Linked DNA regions of Herpetosiphon gulosus. The main gene of each other region encodes a partner of the protein of the gene in region 2 in a complex. Links are inferred from orthologs where the notes say so. Each region holds a gene or a part of one and is shown on either strand. Other genes may lie near its edges. The genes, in order: metK and groL.

Region 1 (3,253 bases), on a different replicon or contig from region 2:
TTGCGGCTCGCGATCACCGCGAGTTGTTTAACCTGAGCGATTTCAGTTTCAATATCGCTAGAAATTGGCTGCTCATTACGCAATCGTTGGCGTTGTTCGGCTTCAAGCAGTTCAATATAACGCTTTCGATACAAGCTGGCTGCGTTTGCTGAACTTGGATCTTGAGGATTTTTACGCGCCTGATGTAAAACTTGTTGGTAGCGTTGTTTGGCCGCTTGTTTGGCTTCTTCCTTTTTTGATAGATAGGCTAATTGGCTTGCGATGATCAGGCCAATAATTGCCAGCATGATGCCCAAAAAAGCTGTCTCCATAAACATTCTCCCGTATGATTTAGATTTGGTATGATATTGTTGGCTCAACGTTATAAGTTATACCCCATCAAAGGCTGGATGATATGAAATTGTACCATCTAAATCTACTAATGTCCCAACAACTAATTCCATTGCCATAAAAACCTCGGCAGGCACCGGGTAGTGGCAGCGCAAATGCCAGCTAGCGGCAGGCCGAAAGCCAAATCGTTGGTAATACGCTGGATCACCCAAGACAACTAAGGCCTGAATTGCCGCCTGACGACAAGCTTCAAGCCCAGCCTTGACCAAGGCCGCACCGATACCTGTACGTTGGTGGCTTGGTAACACCGCCAATGGCCCCAAGCCCCAAATCTTGATGCGGCTTGGCGCTTGATCATACTGCACCGGGCTGAACAGAATATGCCCAACAATCTGAGCATCTAATTCTGCAACTAACGAAATTGTGGTGCTTGCTTGACGTAATGTATTGACTGAATCTGCTTCATCAATCCGCCCAAACGCTGCTTGATTGATGCTGGTAATGGCGGCCAAATCGGCGTTGGTTTCAGGTCGAATCTGAATCATCATGCTCCTAAAATGCCAAGAGCTACCATCTTGCAGGTAGCTCTCGGTATTGTATTGATTGAACTTACAGGCCAGCTTCAGCGCGAAGCAATTCGGCTTTGTCGGTGCGTTCCCATGGCAAATCGACATCGCTGCGGCCAAAGTGACCGTAGGCAGCGGTTTGGCGATAGATTGGGCGGCGCAGATCGAGATCACGGATGATCGCACCTGGGCGCAGATCAAAGTGCTTGTTGATCAATTCCAACAATTTTTCGTCGCTGACTTTGGCGGTGCCAAAGGTTTCAAACGAGATTGAAAGTGGCTTTGAAACGCCGATTGCATAACTGACTTGCAATTCAAAGCGTTCGGCTAAGCCAGCAGCCACAATGTTTTTGGCAACATAGCGAGCAGCATAGGCAGCTGAGCGGTCAACCTTGGTTGAATCTTTGCCTGAGAATGCGCCGCCACCGTGGCGAGCAACCCCGCCGTAGGTATCAACGATGATCTTGCGGCCAGTCAAGCCTGAATCGCCCATTGGGCCGCCAGTAACGAAGCGCCCAGTTGGGTTGATGAAAATCTTGGTGTTTTCGTCAAGCATGCCTTCAGGAATCACAGGCTTGATCACTAATTCGATCACATCCTTGTGAATCCGCTCGTTATCGACGTTGGGATCATGTTGGGTTGAGATCAACACGGTATCGACGCGCACAGGCTTGCCGTGGCTATATTCGACGGTTACTTGGCTCTTGCCGTCGGGGCGCAAGTAGCCGACTTCGCCAGTTTTGCGCACTTTGGCCAAGCGACGGGTCAATTGGTGAGCTAACGAAATCGTCAAAGGCATAAATTCATCGGTTTCGTTACAAGCAAACCCGAAAACCATACCTTGATCGCCAGCGCCAACTTTTTCAATTTCAGCTTCGCGGCTGGCTTGATCATCGCGTACTTCCAAGGCCACGTCAACGCCTTGAGCAATGTCAGGCGATTGGCCGTGCAAGGCGACGATAATCCCACAGGTTTCGGCATCGAAGCCAAACTTGCCACGGGTGTAGCCGATATCGCTGACGACTTTGCGTACAATATCTTGGACTTCAACATAGCCCTTGGTGGTAACTTCGCCAAGCACCACGATCAAGCCGGTGGTGGTAGCGGTTTCGCAAGCCACCCGCGACATGGGGTCTTGGGCCAACAATTCATCCAAGATCGCATCGGAAACTTGGTCACAAATTTTATCGGGGTGTCCTTCAGTCACCGATTCTGAGGTGAAGAAGAACTGTGGAGCACGCATAAACGTAGTTGCATCCATTGAGTTTTATCTCCTAAATCTATGGTTAACCAATCTTGAAATTCCACACTCATTGGGTTCTCTGAGGATTGGTTTGGTTGCTAATGCTTGGATTCCCTCACCCCAGCCCCTCGCCGACTGCGGCGGTAGAGGGGTATTTGTTTCCCCCTCGCCTCGCGTGCAGGAGAGGGGGCTAGGGGGTGAGGGAATATTGCTAATACTGAAGCCGAAGGCGGATTAATGCACTTCGGCCTCAGTCACGTTAGCATAAGATCGTTGAACTAGCCTGAACCAGCCTCAAACGATCGATCAGACTAGGTGCCTTCTTCCCATGAGTTGAGGTAGGTTACTTGAGCTTCGGTCAAGATATCGATGCTGATACCCATTGCTGCAAGCTTCAAGCGAGCAATTTCTTGGTCAACTTCGACTGGCAAGGCGTACACTTTGTTTTCCAACTTGCCTTTGTTGGTCAAGAGGTATTCGCTGGCCAAAGCTTGGTTGGCGAATGATTGATCCATCACGGCGCTTGGGTGACCTTCAGCCGAAGCCAAGTTGATCAAGCGGCCTTCGCCCAACAAGTTGATGCGGCGGCCATCAGCCATGACATATTGATCGATGAATTCGCGTGGTTGTTTCTTTTCAACTGCCATTTTTTCCAAGGCTGGAATATCGATTTCAACGTTGAAGTGGCCTGAGTTACAAACAATCGCGCCATCTTTCATTGCATCGAAATCTTCAGCATCGAGTACGTGAATATCGCCAGTGGCGGTGATGAAGATATCGCCAATGCGAGCAGCTTCAACCATTGGCATCACGCGGAAGCCGTCCATTGCAGCTTCGAGCGCCTTGATTGAATCGATTTCGGTGACGATGATGTTGGCACCTAGACCGTGGGCACGCATTGCGATCCCTTTTGAACACCAGCCGTAACCGGCTACAACCACGGTTTTACCAGCGATCAACACATTGGTTGCGCGGATGATCCCGTCGAGGGTTGATTGGCCAGTGCCATAGCGGTTGTCGAACAAGTGCTTGGTTTGGCTGTCGTTAACTGCAATCACTGGGAATTCGAGCACGCCTTGGTTGGCCATCGCGCGAAGCCGAATCACACCGGTGG
Region 2 (3,308 bases):
TCAGCATCGTGGTGCTGTTGCAAACGGGCCATCAGAAACCGATAAACAGGCGTGATATAGCGTTGGTACAAGCGCAAAAAGGCCTCATGATCGCCCGCCACTGCCAACGCCACATCACGATGATCATCACGAGTTTGCTGATCGAATGGCGTTGTTTCTGCAACGAGCCGCTGGATCAATGCCATACATCAGCCTCCTCATATAGTCTGAATCTGCAATGGCCTTGCACTCAATACATCGTTGATGATGCGCAAAAAGTAACAGGCTTGGTCAAATGAGCACGCTTGCTACGATTTTACTCAATTCTAACAATCGCTTAACGCAGCTAAATCAGGCTAGCAGCACGATTTTTGCCCTTCAGAATGAGCTAAATCGCTTTAGCACTCTCAGCCCAAGAGTGATAAACACAGCCTTGACAAGCTTAATAGAACCACATACACTAGCACTTGGATTTAGCACTCATCACAGTAGATTGCTAAATGGTCAACTAAGGAGGACACATAACCATGTCTGATTTCCGGATTCGCCCCTTGGCCGATCGTGTGGTGATCAAGCCTCAAGCCAAAGAAGAAAAAACCAAAAGTGGCTTGTTCCTGCCCGACACAGCGAATAAAGAAAAGCCTCAAGAAGGCCTCGTTGTGGCCGTTGGTGAAGGCAAGTTGGATGATAACGGCAAGCGCGTGCCAGTTGCAGTGCAAGTTGGTGATCGGGTGCTGTTTGCCAAATATGCTGGCACCGAGATCAAGTTGGACGACGAAGATTATTTGATTTTGGCTGAAAAAGATATTTTGGCCGTCGTTCAAGGCTAAGGCTAATTCGCGACGCTTCTTAGGAGGATTATTTACCAATGGCAAAGCAAGTTGCTTTTAATGAAGAAGCCCGCCGCGCTCTCAAACGTGGCGTGGATGTGGTTGCAGATGCAGTTAAGACGACCTTGGGGCCACGCGGTCGCAACGTCGCTATCGATAAAAAATTCGGCTCACCAACCGTAACCCACGACGGCGTTACCGTTGCTAAAGAAATCGAATTGAAAGACCCATTTGAAAACATGGGCGCTCGCTTGTTGGTTGAAGCCGCAACCAAAACCAACGATGTTGCTGGTGACGGTACGACCACCGCAACCGTTTTGGCTCAAGCAATTGTCCACGAAGGCTTACGCCAAGTGGCTGCTGGCGCTAACTCGATGATGATCAAGCGTGGCTTGGACAAAGGCACTGCCGTTTTGTTGCAAGCAATCCGCGATTTGGCCAAGCCAGTCAACGATCGCACCGACATCTCAAGCGTTGCCACCATCTCAGCTGCCGATTCGTCAATTGGCGATTTGATTGCTGAAGTGATGGACAAAGTTGGTAAAGACGGCGTTATCACCGTTGAAGAAGGCAAAGGCTTGGGCTACGAAACCGAATATACCGAAGGTATGCAATTCGATCGTGGCTACATCTCAGCCTACTTCGTCACCAACAGCGACCGCATGGAATCAGATTTGGAAGACCCTTACATTTTGATCACCGACAAGAAGATCAGCTCGATCCAAGAAATCTTGCCAGTGCTCGAAAAAGTCTTGCAATTCACCAAGAACTTCGTAATTATCGCTGAAGACATCGACGGCGAAGCCTTGCCAACCCTCGTGTTGAACAAATTGCGCGGCACGATCAACGTGTTGGCAATCAAAGCGCCTGGCTTCGGCGATCGCCGCAAAGCCATGTTGCAAGATATTGCCATCCTCACCGGTGGTACGGTTATCAGCGAAGAAATTGGCCGCAAGCTTGACAGCGCCACGGTCGAAGATTTGGGCCGCGCTCGCCGCGTGATTGCCAACAAAGACGAAACCACGGTTATCGAAGGCCGCGGCGACGAAGAAGCAATCAAAGCTCGGATCGAACAAATTCGTGCTCAAATTGAAACTACCACCAGCGATTTCGATCGCGAGAAACTGCAAGAACGCTTGGCCAAATTGGCTGGTGGCGTGGCAGTGCTCAAGGTTGGTGCTGCAACCGAGCCAGAATTGAAAGAACGCAAGCACCGCGTCGAAGATGCGCTCTCAACCGCTCGTGCAGCTGTTGAAGAAGGTATCGTACCTGGTGGCGGGATTGCCTTGTTGAGCGTGTTGCCAGCCTTGGATAGCGTTGTGCCAGCCAACCAAGACGAAAAAGCTGCTGTCTTGATTCTGCGCCGCGCCTTGGAAGAACCAATTCGCCAATTGGCTCGCAACGCTGGTGAAGATGGTGCCGTGATTATCGACACCGTGCGCCGCTTGCAAAAAGATCAAGGCGACTCAACCCTTGGCTACAACGTCATCACTGGCGAATATGGCTCAATGGTCGAAATGGGTATCATCGACCCAGCCAAGGTAACTCGCTCGGCCTTGCAAAACGCCGTCTCGATTGCCTCGATGATCTTGACCACCGATGCCTTGGTCGCCGATATCCCAGAAAAAGAAGCTGCACCAGCTCCTGGCGGTATGGGTGGCATGGGCGGCATGGATTTCTAATCCAGCCCAAGTGGCAACCCAAAACCCCTGTTGTTCAACTGAACAACGGGGGTTTTGCTTTAACCTGTATCATAGAGTTGGCACAATTTAGAAGGATTTTTTATGTCAATTCGGGTATGTTTAGCTGGGGCAACTGGCTGGGCTGGCTCGGCGCTTGCCCAAGGCATCGCCCAAACCAATGATTTGAGTTTGGTTGCAGCAGTATCACGTAGCCATGCAGGCCAACAGTTGGGTATTGTCTTGAATCAGCCTAAGCTGGATTGTTCAGTATTCGCCACCGCCGAGGAAGCGTTGAGCCAGCCCTGCGATGTGTTTGTTGAATACACCAAGCCTGCTGTAGCACTCAACAATGTGTTACAAGCCTTGGCGCAGGGATCGCATGTGGTGATTGGCACATCGGGCTTAGATGATGCAGCCTATGCCATAATCCACGAGGCTGCGCTAAAAGCCCAACGTGGAGTGCTAGCGGTCGGCAACTTTGCATTAACCGTGGTGTTATTGCAAAAATTTGCCACAATTGCAGCGCGTTACATTCCGTATAGCGAAATTATCGATTATGCCAGTGACAAGAAAATCGATGCGCCGAGCGGAACAGCCCGCGAATTAGCCTATCGCTTAGGCCAAGTGCGTGATTCAGCCCAAACCGTGCCAACCGAAGAGATTGTAGGCGACCAAGCAACCCGTGGTGCACGAATGGCAGAGCAACAGGTACATTCAGTCCGTTTGCCAGGCTATGTCATTAGCATTGAAGCGATTTTCGGCATGCCCGATCAAAAGCTGATTTTGCGCCACGAGGCGGGCAATGGAGCTGAACCAT

The links.
Region 1: the proteins of groL (region 2) and metK are in contact, whole or in part, in a cryo-EM structure (PDB 8P4O), measured with the Escherichia coli proteins. The link is inferred for Herpetosiphon gulosus from one-to-one orthologs.

Annotation. Positions count from the first base shown.
Region 1 is NZ_BAABRU010000016.1:56,014-59,266, forward strand. The notes cover bases 49-2,974. They hold metK (methionine adenosyltransferase), read right to left. Parts: upstream 2,158-2,974; coding sequence 940-2,157; downstream 49-939. Other genes in these bases: ABEB26_RS19880 (hypothetical protein), read right to left, coding at 49-311; ABEB26_RS19885 (GNAT family N-acetyltransferase), read right to left, coding at 369-878; ahcY (adenosylhomocysteinase), read right to left, coding at 2,451-2,974. Also shown: more of ABEB26_RS19880, read right to left, coding at 1-48; more of ahcY, read right to left, coding at 2,975-3,253. UniProt on the Escherichia coli protein: Catalyzes the formation of S-adenosylmethionine (AdoMet) from methionine and ATP.
Region 2 is NZ_BAABRU010000013.1:495-3,802, reverse strand. What follows is about bases 189-3,169. They hold groL (chaperonin GroEL), read left to right. Parts: upstream 189-847; coding sequence 848-2,491; downstream 2,492-3,169. Other genes in these bases: dapB (4-hydroxy-tetrahydrodipicolinate reductase), read left to right, coding at 2,594-3,169; groES (co-chaperone GroES), read left to right, coding at 507-809. Also shown: ABEB26_RS17445 (RNA polymerase sigma factor), read right to left, coding at 1-185; more of dapB, read left to right, coding at 3,170-3,308.